Regions from separate parts of the Nonomuraea salmonea genome, predicted to be linked through region 1. Evidence: riboswitches for the same ligand, from Rfam matches in the RefSeq annotation. Region 1 holds a riboswitch; the other holds the start of a gene.
What was found. A riboswitch is a leader RNA that binds a small molecule or an ion and turns the genes downstream of it on or off. The one in region 1 is predicted to bind thiamine pyrophosphate.
Positions count from the first base shown of each region.

Region 1 (7,352 bases):
CGGGTTCCTGGTGCTGCTGCTCGTCGCCGGGGTGGGGTTGTTCTTCTGGGTCAACTCGCGGCTGACGGGCATCGAAGGGGTGCTCGACGAGTACGAGGGGCGGCCCGCCGACACGCCTGGCACCAACTGGCTGCTCGTCGGCTCAGACAGCCGCAAGGGTCTGACCGCCGCTCAGCGGAAGAAGCTCGCCACCGGGCGGGCCGCGGGGCAGCGTACGGACTCGATGATGCTGCTGCACATCCCCGAGGGGAGCGACGCGCCCACGCTGGTCAGCCTGCCGCGCGACTCCGCGATCACCATCCCGGGCAGGGGGCGCGACAAGCTCAACTCCGCCTACGCCTTCGGCGGGCCCAAGCTGCTCGTCCGCACGGTCGAGAACGCCACCGGCGTGCACATCGACCACTACATGGAGATCGGCTTCGCCGGGTTCGTGGACATCGTGGACGCCGTGGGCGGGGTCGAGATCAACGTACGGGCCGCCGTCAACGACCCCAAGGCAGGGCTCAAGCTGAAGAAGGGCACCCAGGTGCTCACCGGCTCACAGGCGCTCGGCTACGTACGCACCCGCAAGGGCGGCGCGCTGCCCGACTTCGAGCGGACCAAGCGGCAGCGGCAGTTCCTCAGCGCGGTCGTGAAGAAGGCGGCGAGCCCCGGGGTGCTGCTCAACCCGTTCACCGCGATCCCGCTGGCCGCGAGCGCCACCGACGCGGTCGAGGTCGACTCGAGCACCGGGGCGTTCAACATGCTGTCGCTGGGGCTCGCCATGGGCGACAGCCCGGTGACGACGGTGGTGCCGTTCGGCGGCACCGAGCGCGTGGCCAGCGGTGACGCGGTGAAGTGGGACAGGACGAAGGCGCTCGCGCTGTTCAACGCGCTGAAGGAGGACAAGCCGGTGCCCAAGGACGTCGTGGACGCCGGCTGACGGGCCTCACGTCACGGTGGTGACCACGACGGCGGCGTTCATGTCGGCGATGGCGCGGGCCACCGCGTCCGCCACCCAGTCGCCCTTGGCGAGCTCCTTGACGCGGGCCTTGCCGGCGTCGGGGAACGCCTTGCGGTCGAGCCCGGCCGCCTTGGCCAGCGCGATCAGGGCGGTCGTGCGGGGGTCGGGGGTGGCGCCTGCGAGCACGGCCGTCATCCGCTCCCTGATGTCGGCCTCGACGGCGGAGTCCAGCTCGGGCCAGCGGGTGACCGTGAAGATGCCGAGCGCCTTGGTGCGCTCTCTGGCCAGCACGCCGGTGTTGGCCAGGCGGGTGAGCAGGCGGTCGCGCAGGTCGTCCGTCTGCAGCTTGCGCACCCACCACTCCGGGGTGCGCGCCTTGTCGTTCGCGATGCGTTCCAGCGCGGCGTCCAGCTCCCGGTCGCCGACCGGGTCGGGCGTGGCGACGGCCAGCTTCTTGCCGTCCTTGGTGACGCGGCCGGCCAACGCCAGCTCGGCCAGGATGCCGCCGGAGAGCGCCAGGTCGAGCGTGGCCGCGTTGATGAGGAGCTTGCCCTTGTCCTCGCTGAGTGCCAGGAGGAGGAGCTCTTCTGCGATCGTCACGGTCATGCACTTGACCCTAACGACCCGATGGCTCCCGTTCTGGGGACAGTTCCGTGCGGGCCGTACTCTGGGGGCATGCCCGAACTTCCCGAAGTCGAGTCGCTCACCCACTTCCTGCGTGAGCGGGCCGTGGGCCGCGCGATCGCGGGGATCGACGTGGTGGCCATCCAGGCGCTCAAGACGTTCGACCCACCCGTCACCTCGCTCGGCGGGCTGACCGTCACCGGTGTGAGCAGGCACGGCAAGTTCCTCGACCTCGACTGCGACGGGCTGCATCTGATCATCCACCTGGCCCGCGCCGGGTGGCTGCGCTGGCGCGACGACCTGTCGGGGGCCAAGCCGGTGCGGCCGGGGAAGGGGCCGCTGGCCGTACGCGTGCGGCTGGCGCCCGACGACGAGGGGCTGGCGCCCGGGTTCGAGCTGACGGAGGCGGGGACGCAGAAGCGCCTCGCCGTCTATGTCACGAAAAATCCGGACGAGGTGCCCGGCATCGCCGCCCTCGGCCCCGACCCGATGGCCGAATCGTTCACCGTCGAGGCGCTCAAGCGCATCGTGGGCGGCAAGCGCACCCAGATCAAGGGCCTGCTGCGCGACCAGAAGGTGATCGCCGGCATCGGCAACGCCTACTCCGACGAGGTGCTGCACGCCGCCAAGATGTCGCCCTTCAAGATCGCCGCGACGTTGACCGACGCGCAGCTCGCCGACCTGCACGAGGCCATCGTGACCACGCTGCGCGACGCGGTCGAGCGCGCGCACGGGCTCGCGGCCAAGGATCTCAAGGCGGAGAAGAAGTCGGGGCTGCGGGTGCACAACCGTGCGGGGCAGCCGTGCGACGTGTGCGGCGACACGATCAGGGAGGTCTCGTTCGCCGACTCCTCGCTGCAGTACTGCCCGACCTGCCAGACCGGCGGCAAGCCGCTGGCCGACCGCCGCCTGTCCAAGCTGCTCAAGTAGGTGCGGGCGTCCGGTGCACGGCTTCGGGCACGCCATGATGGAGTCATGACCGTTCCTGAGATCGAGGCCAGTGCCGTGCCCGCAGACGCTTACCTGCTCGACGTCCGCGAGCAGGACGAATGGCTGGCGGGCCACGCGCCGCAGGCCGTCCACATCCCCATGACGCAGATCCAGGGCCGGGTGGAGGAGGTCCCCGGCGACCGCACGGTCTATGTCGTCTGCCGGGTGGGCGGCCGGTCGCTGCAGGTCGCCGCGTGGCTCAACCAGCTCGGACGCGAGGCGGTCAACGTCGGCGGCGGCATGCAGTCGTGGGAGGCCGCGCAGAAGCCGATGGTCAGCGAGACGGGCCAGGAGCCTTTTGTGGCGTAAGTCGCCCACTATGGCGATTTGACCCTCTCTAAGGCAAGATAAGGGCGCAAACTACAGATCGTCGCGGGAGCTCGGGGTCGCCGGGCTGAGAGGGCAGCAATGCATCCGCTGCCGACCGCCTGAACCTGTCCGGGTAATGCCGGCGTAGGGAGTGTGCGATGTCGCACGGCGTCGAAGAAGTTCCGCTGACCCTCGAAGGCGAGGCGCCCAAGACCCTGGGCGTGCTCGATCAGGGCGCGCTCTGGGCCAACCTCGGGGTCAGCCTCCTCGGCTTCTCCGGAGCGCTGCTGCTGCTCGACCCGCTGGGCAATGCGCCGCTCACCCTCGCGGCGGCGCTGGTCGCCACCGTGGTGGGCAGCCTGATCGGCACCGCCATGGTGGGCCTGTCGGCCATCCCGGGCACGCGCACCGGCAAGCCGGCCATGGTGCTGCTGCGCGGGCTGTTCGGGGCCAGGATCTCCTACGTCCCGACCTTGCTGAACATCATCCAGATGATCGGCTGGGGCGCCTTCGAGCTGTGGGTGATCGCCAAGGGGGCCGGCGCGATCTTCCCGTCGGTGCCGTACCAGGTGTGGGTGCTCGTCGCGGGCGTCCTGACGGCGGCGCTGACCGTCTGGCCGCTCGGCTCGATCCGGCTGCTGCGCCGCTACGTCACCGTCGGCGTCATCGTGGCGATGGTCTGGTTCGCGGTGTTCTTCCTGCGCGAGGCCCCCTCACCCGAGGGCGGGAGCTGGACGGCCTTCCCCGCCGCCGTCGACTACGTGATCGCGCTGTCGGTGTCGTGGGTGCCGATGGCGGCCGACTTCGCCCGCCACTCGCGGTCGGGACGCGCCGCGTTCACCGGCGTGGTCGGCGGCTACACGCTGGCCCAGGTGGCCTGCCTGGGGCTCGGCGTCTACGCGGTGGCCCTGGCGGGCGCCGACGGCGTGCTGGCCGACGCGACGTCGGTGTTCACGCCGTTCGTGGCGGTGCCGCTGGGCGCGCTGTTCTTCGGCATCCTGGTGCTGCGCGAGACCGACCAGTCCTTCGCCAACGTCTACTCCACCACCATGTCGCTGCAGAACCTGATGCCGCGGGTGGACCGCCGGATCCTCTCGACCGCCATCGGCGTGGTGACGGTCGTGATCGCGCTCTTCGCGGACGTCAACTCCTACGGCGTGTTCCTCGGCGTGATCGGCGCCGTGTTCGTGCCGATGTTCGCGGTGCTCGCGGTCGACTACTTCGTGCTGCGCCGCGGCGAGGGCTGGAACACCGCCGAGGACGCACCGTCGCGCTGGTCGATGCTGGTGCCCTGGGCGCTGGGCTTCGCCGCGTACTGGCTGACCACCTCGACGCCGACCTTCCCGCAGTGGGACGCGCTCTGGACGGGCGTGCGCGAGGCGCTCGGCTTCGTGCGTCAGTCGTGGATGAACGGCGCGCTCGGCGGCGCCTTGGTGGCGGCGCTGGTGACGCTGCTCATCGGGCTCATCCAGCGGTCGCGCGCTGCTCGACGTTGAGCAGGTGCTGCTTGGCGGCGGCGCCGCCGGCGTAGTCGCCGAGCCCGCCGTCCTCGCGCAGGACCCGGTGGCAGGGCACGATCACGCAGACTGGGTTGGAGGCCAGCGCGTTGCCGATCGCCCGCAGCGCGCGCGGCCTGCCGATGCTCTCGCCGATCTCCTCCAGCGTCGTGGTCGTGCCGTAGGGGACCGCCATGGTCTTCTGCAGCACCGTACGGGCGAACGGCGTCGCCAGCGTCAGGTCGACCGGCGTGGCGAACGTCCGCAGCCGCCCCGAGAAGTAAGCGTCGAGCTCTCTGCGCACCGGGTCGAGCCGCCGCGCGTCGGGCCCGATGAACCGCCCCACGTGCCGGGTGATCAGCTCGAACACGTCGTTTTCCGCCTCGAAGCTGCACGCCGCGATGCCTTTGCCGGTCACCGCCAGCACCATCCTGCCCACCGCGCCGTCGTAGGTGCCGAACGCGATGTCGGGTGGTGTCTCACCCCGATAGGTGCTGGAGGTCACCCGCAGCAGGGCATCGAGATCGTTGCTCGACATACCCCTCACCCTCCCACCTGCCGGGAATCACCGTGACCGCAGCGTATCGGACGGATCGCCCGACGCACCCACCGCGCCACGTGCACTATGGAGTAGTGGGGGACGAATGGGCCGGTAGTGACGATGAGATCGCTCGTGCGGCGCTCGCCAGCTCGCCCAACGCCATCGTGGCGCTCGACCGCGACCAGAGCGTGCTGGTGTGGAACGCCGCCGCCGAGCGCATGTTCGGCTGGAGCGCCGACGAGCTGCTCGGCCGCCGGGCCCCGATCGTGCCGGACGAGCTGGGCGCCGAGCACAACGCGGTGCTGGAGCGCGTACGTACGGGAGAGCCCGTGTCGCTGCGCACCAAGCGCCTCCACGCCGACGGCCGGGTGCTCGACCTGCGGGTGGACATCAGCGCCCTGCGCCTCGGCAGCGCCGTCGCCGGTTACGTGTGCGCCTACCACCCGGCCAGGGCCGACGAGATGGCCGAGCACCGCATGGCGCGCCGCGCCCGGCTGGTCGCCCGCCTCACCGACGTCGTGGGGGACATCAACTCCGACCTTGAGCTGTCGGCCGTGCTCGACCGCATCTCGGCCAGCCTGACCGAGCTGACCGGGGCGGACGCGGGCGGGTTCGTGCTCATCGAAGGCGAGCGGCTGCGGCTGGTCAGCACGTACGAGCTGCCGGAGGCGATCAGGGGCACCACCACCGACCTGCGGACGAGCCTGGTGGACAAGCTCTTACGCACCGGCAAGACCGTGATGCTGGAGTCCCACGGGCTCGACGACCTGGTGTGGGCCAAGCTCAAGGGCCTGCACACGATCGCGCTGGGGCTCGCCGCGGTGGGCGGGCGGCCGTACGGCGCTCTCTATGCCCTGTTCGCCCGCCGCAACCCAGGACACCTGGAGCTGGAGCTGCTGGAGCTGCTGGCCGGGCACGCCGGCATCGCGGTCGGCAACGCGGTCGCCTACCAGGAGGCGGTGCGGCAGCGGGCGCACGAGCGGGCCGTGTTCGACGCCAGCGCCGACGGCATCGCCGTGCTCGACCAGGACGGCCTCGTGGTGCGCTGGAACCCGGCCGCCGCCGAGCTGACCGCGCTGCCCGCCGAGTCCGTGATCGGCGGCCCGCCGCCATTCCCGCTGCCCAAGGCCGGCGAGAAGGGCACCTTCCAGCTCGACAACGGGCGCTGGCTCGACGTGGTGAGCGCGCAGATCGAGGAGACCGGCGAGGTGGTCGTCGACTTCCGCGACGTGACCGCCGCCAAGGAGCTGGAGGAGGCCAAGGACCTGTTCCTCGCCACGACCAGCCACGAGCTGCGCACGCCGATCACCATCGTGCGGGGCTTCGCCAGCACGCTCGACTCGCGCTGGGACGACATGAGCGACCCCGCGCGCCGCTCGGCCGTGCACACGATCGCCGAGCGCGCGAGGTCGCTGGGCGTGCTCATGGACCACCTGCTGCTCGGCGCGCGGGCCGGCGCCGACGAGCTCAAGGTGCGCATCGAGGAGTTCGACCTGGGGGAGCGCATCGTGGCGGCCACGCTGGGGCTGCCCGAGCTGTCGGACCGGCACCGGGTCGAGGTGGACGTGCCCGAAGGGCTGCCGTACGTGCTGGGCGACGCGCTGGCCACCGACATCCTGCTCGGGCAGCTGCTGGAGAACGCGTTCAAGTACTCGCCCAAGGGCGGGCTGATCAGCGTGGCGGCCTGGCCGGAGGACGACAACGTGGTCGTCGTCGTGGACGACGAGGGAGTCGGAATCGCCCCGCCTGACCGTGAGCGGGTTTTTGAACGCTTCGTCCAGGTGGACAGCGGCGACCGGAGACGGTTTGGTGGAGTGGGGCTCGGTCTCTACATCGTCCGCAGTCTCGCCAGGGCACAGGGAGGAGATGTCAGCGCTCATTCGCGACCAGGAGGAGGCACCAGAATGCGGCTCGTATTGAGGGGCTCTTCCACTATCGGATCCGACACACCGATGCGGTAACGAGGTGGTCACGGTTGCGCTGATCTATCTTCCAATGTGTACAAGCTGTGATCGAGATGCGGTTTCTGGGATCGAGTAACGGGGCATTTCGGTCGTACCGGGGAGTGTTCCCGCGGGGGGCACAGGGAACGGGGAGGTGGGTGTGTCAAGCGTGGTGCTGCTGCCGTACGCGCCGTCCAGCGTTGCCGTCGCCCGCCAGCGTCTGAGCACTGATCTGCAGGACAGTGGGGTCTTCACCGCGGCCATCGACGATGCCGTGCTCGTCGTGAGCGAGCTTCTGAGCAACGCGCTGCGGCACGCTCATCCGCTGCCGTCGGGCATGGTGCGGGTGGCGTGGCTGCGCAGCGACGATCACATCGAGGTGGCGGTCAGCGACGGGGGCGCCGCGACCGAGCCCCGTGCGGGCCGGCCGACGCTGTCCTCGCTCGGGGGCCGGGGGCTCGGCATCGTGGAATATGTCGCCGAGAGCTGGGGGGTGCGGCACGACG
Region 1 is NZ_JBHMCF010000040.1:253,699-261,050, reverse strand. It holds gene ACFFR3_RS36260 (LCP family protein) at 1-922, shown strand, start outside; gene ACFFR3_RS36255 (GOLPH3/VPS74 family protein) at 929-1,549, opposite strand; gene ACFFR3_RS36250 (Fpg/Nei family DNA glycosylase) at 1,619-2,497, shown strand; gene ACFFR3_RS36245 (rhodanese-like domain-containing protein) at 2,543-2,866, shown strand; TPP riboswitch at 2,920-3,034, shown strand; gene ACFFR3_RS36240 (purine-cytosine permease family protein) at 3,025-4,362, shown strand; gene ACFFR3_RS36235 (methylated-DNA--[protein]-cysteine S-methyltransferase) at 4,331-4,900, opposite strand; gene ACFFR3_RS36230 (sensor histidine kinase) at 4,996-6,864, shown strand; gene ACFFR3_RS36225 (ATP-binding protein) at 7,016-7,352, shown strand, end outside.

Region 2 (7,352 bases), on a different contig from region 1:
CCATCGTCTTCGTCACGCACGACGTGGACGAGGCGCTCAAGATCGGCGACCACATCGCGATCATGCAGCGGCCCGGCCACATCGTGCAGTACGCCCGCCCCGCCGAGATCCTCACGAATCCGGCCAGCGACTACGTCGAGCAGTTCCTGGGCGCCGGCTCGTCGATGCGCCTGCTGCGGCTGACGAAGGTGGGCGACATCGAGCTGGACCAGGTGCCGTACTTCTCGGAGGACCGCGACTGCGCGGAGCTGCTGCGCGAGATCGAGCTCGACGGCCGCGGCTACGCGCTGATCACCGACGGGATGCGCCGCCCGCTGCGCTGGGTGAGCCAGGCCGACCTCGAAGGCCGCACCGGCCCGGTCGGTACGGCGGGCGACCCGGTCACCGGCACCATCCACCACCGCATGACCTTGCAGGACGCCCTGGAGGCGCTGCTCAACGCCGACACCGACGTGGTGCCGGTGGAGGGCAGACGGCGCTCGTACGCGGGGGCGCTGTCGCTGAGCACGGTGCAGAGCGCGATCCAGACGATCAAGGCGCGCGAACGCGAGCGCCGCCACCGCAGGAGCGGTGCCCGATGACGGTCGGAAGCGCCGCCGACAGGGAGGCGACCACTCCTGAGCCGCGCATCGGGCGGTCGTGGCACGCGATCCTGCCTCCGCTGTGCTACCTCGCCATAGCCGCCGCGATGATCATTTATACGCAGGTCGCGCCGCTGGACAGCATCGAGCGCGGCTCGCTCAACCTGACGTTCCTGATGCGCCGCACGTGGGAGCACATCCAGCTGGTGTTCTTCTCGACCGTGCTGGTGCTGCTGGTGGCGCTGCCGCTGGGCGTGCTGCTGACCAGGCGCGGGCTGCGCAGGGCCACGCCGGTGGTGCTGTCGCTGGTGAACCTGGGCCAGGCCACCCCGGCGGTGGGCCTGGTGGTGCTGCTCGCGGTGGTGTTCCAGATCGGGTTCTGGACGGCGGTGGCGGCGCTGTTCGCCTACAGCCTGCTGCCGACGCTGCGCAACACGATGGTGGGCCTGGAGCAGGTGGACCCGCGCCTGGTGGACGCGGGGCGCGGCATCGGCATGTCGGCGTCAGGGGTGCTGTTCAAGGTCGAGCTGCCGATGGCGGTGCCGGTGATCCTGTCGGGCATCCGTACGACGCTGGTGCTGAACGTGGGCACGGCGGGCATCGCGGCGTTCATCGGCTCGGGCGGCCTGGGCGACCTGATCACCGCGGGGGTGAGCACGCAGCGCAGCCTGATCCTGGTCACCGGCTGCGTGCTGATCGCGGTGCTGGCGCTGCTCATCGACTGGGCGGCGGGCCTGGCGCAGCGGCTGCTGTCGCCGAAGGGGCTCTCATGAGGGCGTTCCTGGCGGCCGTTGCGGTCATGGTCTGCGTCGTGGCCTGCGGGCTGCGGCCGGCGTCGTCGTTCGTGCCGCCGGTGGAGCCGGGCGGCATCCGCCCGGTGCCCGGGCTCGAAGGGCAGCGCGTACGGGTGACGTCCAAGGAGTTCACCGAGCAGCTCGTGCTCGGCAAGATCGCCGTGCTCGCCCTCACCGCGGCGGGCGCGGACGTGGAGGACAGGACGAACGTCCAGGGCAGCGTGAACGCCCGCGCCTCGCTCATCCGCGGCGGCACCGACCTGATGTGGGAGTACACCGGCACCGGCTGGATCACCTACCTGGGGCAGCAGAAGCCCGTCCAGGGCGCGGAGGCGCAGTACGAGGCCGTACGCGACCTCGACCTGCGCGAGAACGGCATCGTGTGGCTGCCGCCCGCCCCGCTGAACAACAGCTACGCCATCGGCGTCACGCGGGCGTCGGCCGAGAAGTGGGGCCTGTCGAAGATCTCCGACATCCCCGAGGTGCCGGTGGCGCAGCGCACGTTCTGCGTGGACCACGAGACGTTCGGCCGCGACGACGGCTTCCTCGGCATGCTCAAGGGCTACGGCCTGACGTACGGCGAGGAGGTGCCGAGGGCGAACGTGCGCAGGGTGTCGGTCGGCGTGCTCTACAACTCGGTGGCCAGCGGCCAGTGCACGCTCGGCATGATGACCACCACCGACGGCCGGGTCAAGGCGCTGGACCTGGTGCTGCTGGAGGACGACCGGCACTTCTTCCCGCAGTACAACGCGGCGGTGACGATGCGCAGGCAGCTCGCCGACGCGCACCCGGAGATCGCGAAGATCTTCGCGCCGATCAGCGCGAAGCTGACCGACGACGTCATGCGGGACCTGAACGCGCAGGTGGACGTGGACGGCGGCATGCCCGCGCTGGTGGCCCGCGACTGGCTCAGGTCGGAGGGGTTCGTCCGATGACGGGCGTTAGCCCCACCTGACCACGGGCAGCCCGCAAGGCATGTCGCACACACCACCACCGCAGAACCAGCCGTACCCGGGCAGCACCGGCGAGATGGCCCCTGAGCCGCGCGACGAGATGCGCGACTACGTCGGCCGCGACCTGCTCGCCGGCAAGAAGGCCCTGATCACGGGCGGCGACTCGGGCATCGGCCGGGCGGTCGCCGTGGCGTTCGCCAAGGAGGGCGCGGACGTCGCGATCGCGTACCTGAGCGAGCACGAGGACGCCGCGCACACCCGCAAGCTGGTCGAGGAGACCGGGCGGCGCTGCGTGACTCTGCCCGGCGACCTGGCCGACCGGGCGCACTGCGCGTCGGTCGTCGAGCAGGCCGTCTCCGAGCTGGGCGGCCTGGACGTGCTGGTCAACAACGTGGCCTACCAGCAGCCGGTGAGCGGCCTCGAGGAGCTGGACGACGAGCAGTGGGAGCACACGTTCGCCGTCAACATCCACAGCTACTTCCGCGTCATGAAGGCCGCGCTCCCGCACCTGCGCGAGGGCGCGGCCATCATCAACACCTCGTCGATCAACGGCCTGCGCGGCAACAAGTCGCTCATCGACTACGCCGCCACGAAGGGCGCGATCAACGCCTTCACCTACTCCATGGCCCAGAACCTGGTCGAGCGGGGCATCCGGGTCAACGCGGTGGCGCCTGGCCCGGTGTGGACGCCGCTCATCCCGGCCACGATGCCGGAGGAGAAGGTGGAGAAGTTCGGCCAGCAGGTGCCGATGGGGCGACCCGCCCATCCGGACGAGATCGCCCCCTCGTACGTGTTCTTCGCCTCCGACCGGCTGTCCTCGTACTACACGGGCGAGGTGCTGGCCCCGATCGGCGGCGAGACGCTCCCCGGCTAGCCGCGGCCTGGGCACTTGGTGGCGTCACTCCACGTAGATCGTGCCGCCGAGGCGACGGAACTCGGCGGCCTTCTCCTCGAAACCGGCCCGCCTGATGTCGTGGCTGATCCGCATCGAGCAGAACTTGGGGCCGCACATCGAGCAGAAGTGCGCGGTCTTGGCGGGCGCGGCGGGCAGCGTCTCGTCGTGGAAGGCGCGGGCCGTGTCGGGGTCGAGCGAGAGGTCGAACTGGTCCTCCCAGCGGAACTCGAAGCGCGCGTCGGACAGCGCGTCGTCCCACTCCTGCGCCTTCGGGTGCCCCTTGGCCAGGTCGGCGGCGTGCGCGGCGATCTTGTACGTGATCACGCCGGTCTTCACGTCGTCCTTGTCCGGCAGGCCGAGGTGCTCCTTGGGGGTGACGTAGCAGAGCATGGCGGTGCCGAACCAGCCGATCATGGCGGCCCCGATGCCCGAGGTGATGTGGTCGTAGCCGGGCGCGACGTCGGTGACGAGCGGGCCGAGGGTGTAGAAGGGGGCGTCGTCGCACAGCTCGCGCTGCAGGTCGACGTTCTCCTTGATCTTGTGCATGGGCACGTGTCCAGGGCCCTCGATCATGACCTGCACGTCGTGCTCGCGCGCGATCACGGTCAGCTCGCCCAGCGTGCGCAGCTCGGCGAACTGGGCCTCGTCGTTGGCGTCGGCGATCGAACCGGGCCGCAGGCCGTCGCCGAGCGAGAACGACACGTCGTAGCGGGCCAGGATCTCGCACATCTCGGCGAAGTTCTCGTACAGGAAGCTCTCGCGGTGGTGCGCGAGGCACCAGGCGGCCATGATCGAGCCGCCGCGCGAGACGATGCCGGTCTTGCGGCGCACGGTGAGCGGCACGTGCGCGAGCCGCACGCCCGCGTGCACGGTCACGTAGTCCACGCCCTGCTCGCACTGCTCGATCAGGGTGTCGCGGAAGACCTCCCACGACAGCTCATCCGGCCGGCCCTTGACCTTCTCCAGCGCCTGGTAGATCGGCACGGTGCCGACCGGGACCGGGGAGTTGCGCAGGATCCACTCGCGGGTCTCGTGGATGTCGTCGCCGGTGGACAGGTCCATGATCGTGTCGGCGCCCCAGCGGGTGGCCCAGGTCATCTTCTCGACCTCCTCCTCGATGGAGGAGGTGACCGCGGAGTTGCCGATGTTGGCGTTGATCTTCACGAGGAAGTTGCGGCCGATGATCATGGGCTCGGTCTCGGGGTGGTTGACGTTCGCGGGGATGATGGCCCGGCCGGCCGCGACCTCGTCCCGTACGAACTCCGGCGAGACGCCCTCGCGGACCGCGACGAACTCCATCTCCTTGGTCACCAGCCCGCGCCGCGCGCAGCCGACCTGGGTGACCGGGTGCCCGGCGGCCCGCCGCTCCTCGATCCACTCGGCCCGGCGGCGCGGCAGGCCCCGCCGCAGGTCGGGCTCGTAGGAGGGGTCGGTGTACGGGCCCGAGGTGTCGTACAGCGTCACCGCCGTGCCGTTCGACAGGTTCACCTGCCGCATCGGCACCCGCAGCTCGCCGCTGTAGATCTTGGAAAAGCGCGCGTCAGTCATCGCGCAAACTCCCTTCGCCGGCATTACCCGGAGCAGGTTCTGGCGGTCGGCGGCTGGCAGCCGTCCTCTCAGCCCGGTCTCCACCGGGCTCCCGCGTTGGACGGCGGTGATCGTACCCACGCGGGGCTGGATCCCAAACCAGGGCGAAAAGGTTTGGCGGGGCTTCTCAGCGGTACGGACCCCATCAGGGGAAACATGATGAGAATCGCCGCTGTCGCAGGACTACTCGTCGTGATGGCCGCATCCGGCGCCACCGCCGCCGCCGGGGACGGCATGCAACAGCACGAGGTCAGCCAGGAGCAGTTCGACACCCTGCTGGCCCAGTGCCGCTACTCCGATACCGGTAAGGCCAAGTGCCGCAAGAACGTCAGAGAGCTCTATCGCGTCGGCCGTACCGATCCGTCGCTCGACTGCCGTACCTACTCCGGCGTGACCGTCTGCGGCACGCTCAAGCTCAGCAAGGCGGAGCGCGCGTGCGTCCGCGACTCCGAGGCCGTGGGACTGTCGTTCCGCCGCGCCGAGGTGGAGTGCTACACCGCGTCCTGAGGAGCCGAGTTGATCATCGTAGGTGTGGACGGCTCCCGTGCCGGCCTGGAGGCGGCCGGCTGGGCCGCCACCGAGGCCGTGCTGCGCCAGGTTCCGCTGACCGTCGCGCACGTCGTGCCCAAGTGGGTGTGCGAGGAGGACCAGCCCGTCCGTTACGCCGAGGTGGCGCGGTGGATGCGCGAGGAAGCGCGCACCGTGCTCACCTCCGCCAAGGACCGCGCGCTGCGCGAGCGGCCCCAGGTGCGTGTGGAGACCGTCCTGCTCCCCGGCGATCCCCGCGCGGCCCTGCTCAAGGCCGCCGCCGACGCCGAGCTGCTGGTCGTCGGCAGCAGCGGCATCGGCGGCGTGCGCGGGCTGCTGGTCGGCTCGGTCGCGTACGGGGTCGTCGCGCACGCCGAGACGAACGTCGTCCTCGTCCGCGACCGCCCCGCCACGCCCGGCGAGGTGGTGGCGGGCACCGACCTGTCCGAGTGCGCCGAGCAGGCCCTGGAGTTCGCCTTCGCCGAGGCCGAGCTGCGCGGGGCGCGGCTGCGGGTGGTCCAGGCGTGGGCCTGGCCCCAGCCGGGCGGCTTCGGGCCGGCCGACCCCGAGAGCGAGCAGGGCCACCTGCGGGCGCTGCACGAGGCGCTGTCGCCGTACCGCGCCCGGCATCCCCGCGTCGAGGCCGTCGCCGAGATCGTGCACGGACATCCTGTGGACGTGCTGAAGGAGGCGGCGGCCGGGGCCGAGCTGCTGGTGGTGGGCTCGCGCGGGCGCGGACAGCTCGCCGGCATGCTCATCGGATCCATCAGCCAGGCCATGCTGCACCATGCGCCCTGCCCGCTGGCGGTGGTACGCGCCGCCGCCTGAAAGTTACATGCGTCCCCGCAGCTCATGCCCGCGGTCCTGACCTTCAGCTTCCCCGTTCCGCCTGCCGCTCCTTACGATCTGCGCAGGCTGACGACGGGAGATCGGACGATGCGCGCAATCGGCGCCGTGCTGGCGGGGATGGTGACCGTGATCGCGGCCGTGCTGTTCGCGACGACGCCGGCCGAGGCGGCGGCCGTACGCATCATGCCGCTCGGCGACTCGATCACCGGCTCCCCCGGCTGCTGGCGGGCGATGCTGTGGAACCGGCTGCAGAGCACCGGCCACACGAACATCGACTTCGTCGGCACGCTGCCGCCGCAGGGCTGCGGGGTGGCGCACGACGGCGACAACGAAGGCCACGGCGGCTATCTCGCCACCAACATCGCGAACCAGAACATGCTGCCCGGCTGGCTCGCGGCCACCCGGCCCGACGTCGTGCTCATGCACCTGGGCACCAACGACGTGTGGAGCAACATCGCGCCCGCGACGATCCTCGGCGCGTTCACCACGCTGGTGAACCAGATGCGGGCGAGCAACCCGAACATGCGGATCCTGGTCGCTGAGATCATCCCGATGAACCCGGCCACCTGCCCCGACTGCGGCCGGCGCACCGTGGCCCTCAACGACGCCATCCCCGCCTGGGCCGCCGCGACCTCCACCGGCCAGTCGCCGATCACCGTGGTCGACCAGTGGACGGGCTTCAACACCGCCACCGACACCTACGACGGCGTGCACCCGAACGCGGCCGGTGACCAGAAGATGTCCGACAAGTGGTACCCGGCCCTGGTCGAGGCGCTCGCGGGCACCCCGACCCCCACCGTCACGCCCACCGTCACACCCACCGTGACACCCACCGTGCCGGCCGGTGACTGCGCGGCCGCGTACAAGACGACCGGGCAGTGGCAGGGCGGCTTCCAGGGCGAGGTGACCGTCACCAACACCGGCGCCGCGCCGATGAGCGGCTGGACGGTGAGCTGGACGTACGCCGACGGTCAGCGCGTCACCCAGCTCTGGGGCGGCACACTGAGCGCGAACGGCTCGTCCGTGACCGTGCGGAACGCGGCATGGAACGGCTCGCTGGCGCCGGGGGCGTCCACCACGTTCGGCTTCCTCGGCTCGTCCACCGGGGCCGGCACCGCCCCGACGCCCACCTGCGCGATCTAGGACTGCGCCTTGATCACCGGGG
Region 2 is NZ_JBHMCF010000003.1:421,809-429,160, forward strand. It holds gene ACFFR3_RS03185 (ABC transporter ATP-binding protein) at 1-581, shown strand, start outside; gene ACFFR3_RS03190 (ABC transporter permease) at 578-1,354, shown strand; gene ACFFR3_RS03195 (glycine betaine ABC transporter substrate-binding protein) at 1,351-2,310, shown strand; gene ACFFR3_RS03200 (SDR family oxidoreductase) at 2,351-3,202, shown strand; gene thiC (phosphomethylpyrimidine synthase ThiC) at 3,227-4,771, opposite strand; TPP riboswitch at 4,764-4,876, opposite strand; gene ACFFR3_RS03210 (hypothetical protein) at 4,967-5,317, shown strand; gene ACFFR3_RS03215 (universal stress protein) at 5,327-6,166, shown strand; gene ACFFR3_RS03220 (cellulose binding domain-containing protein) at 6,275-7,330, shown strand; gene ACFFR3_RS03225 (AIM24 family protein) at 7,327-7,352, opposite strand, start outside.
Region 2: another riboswitch for thiamine pyrophosphate. It lies ahead of thiC (phosphomethylpyrimidine synthase ThiC); the one in region 1 lies ahead of ACFFR3_RS36240 (purine-cytosine permease family protein).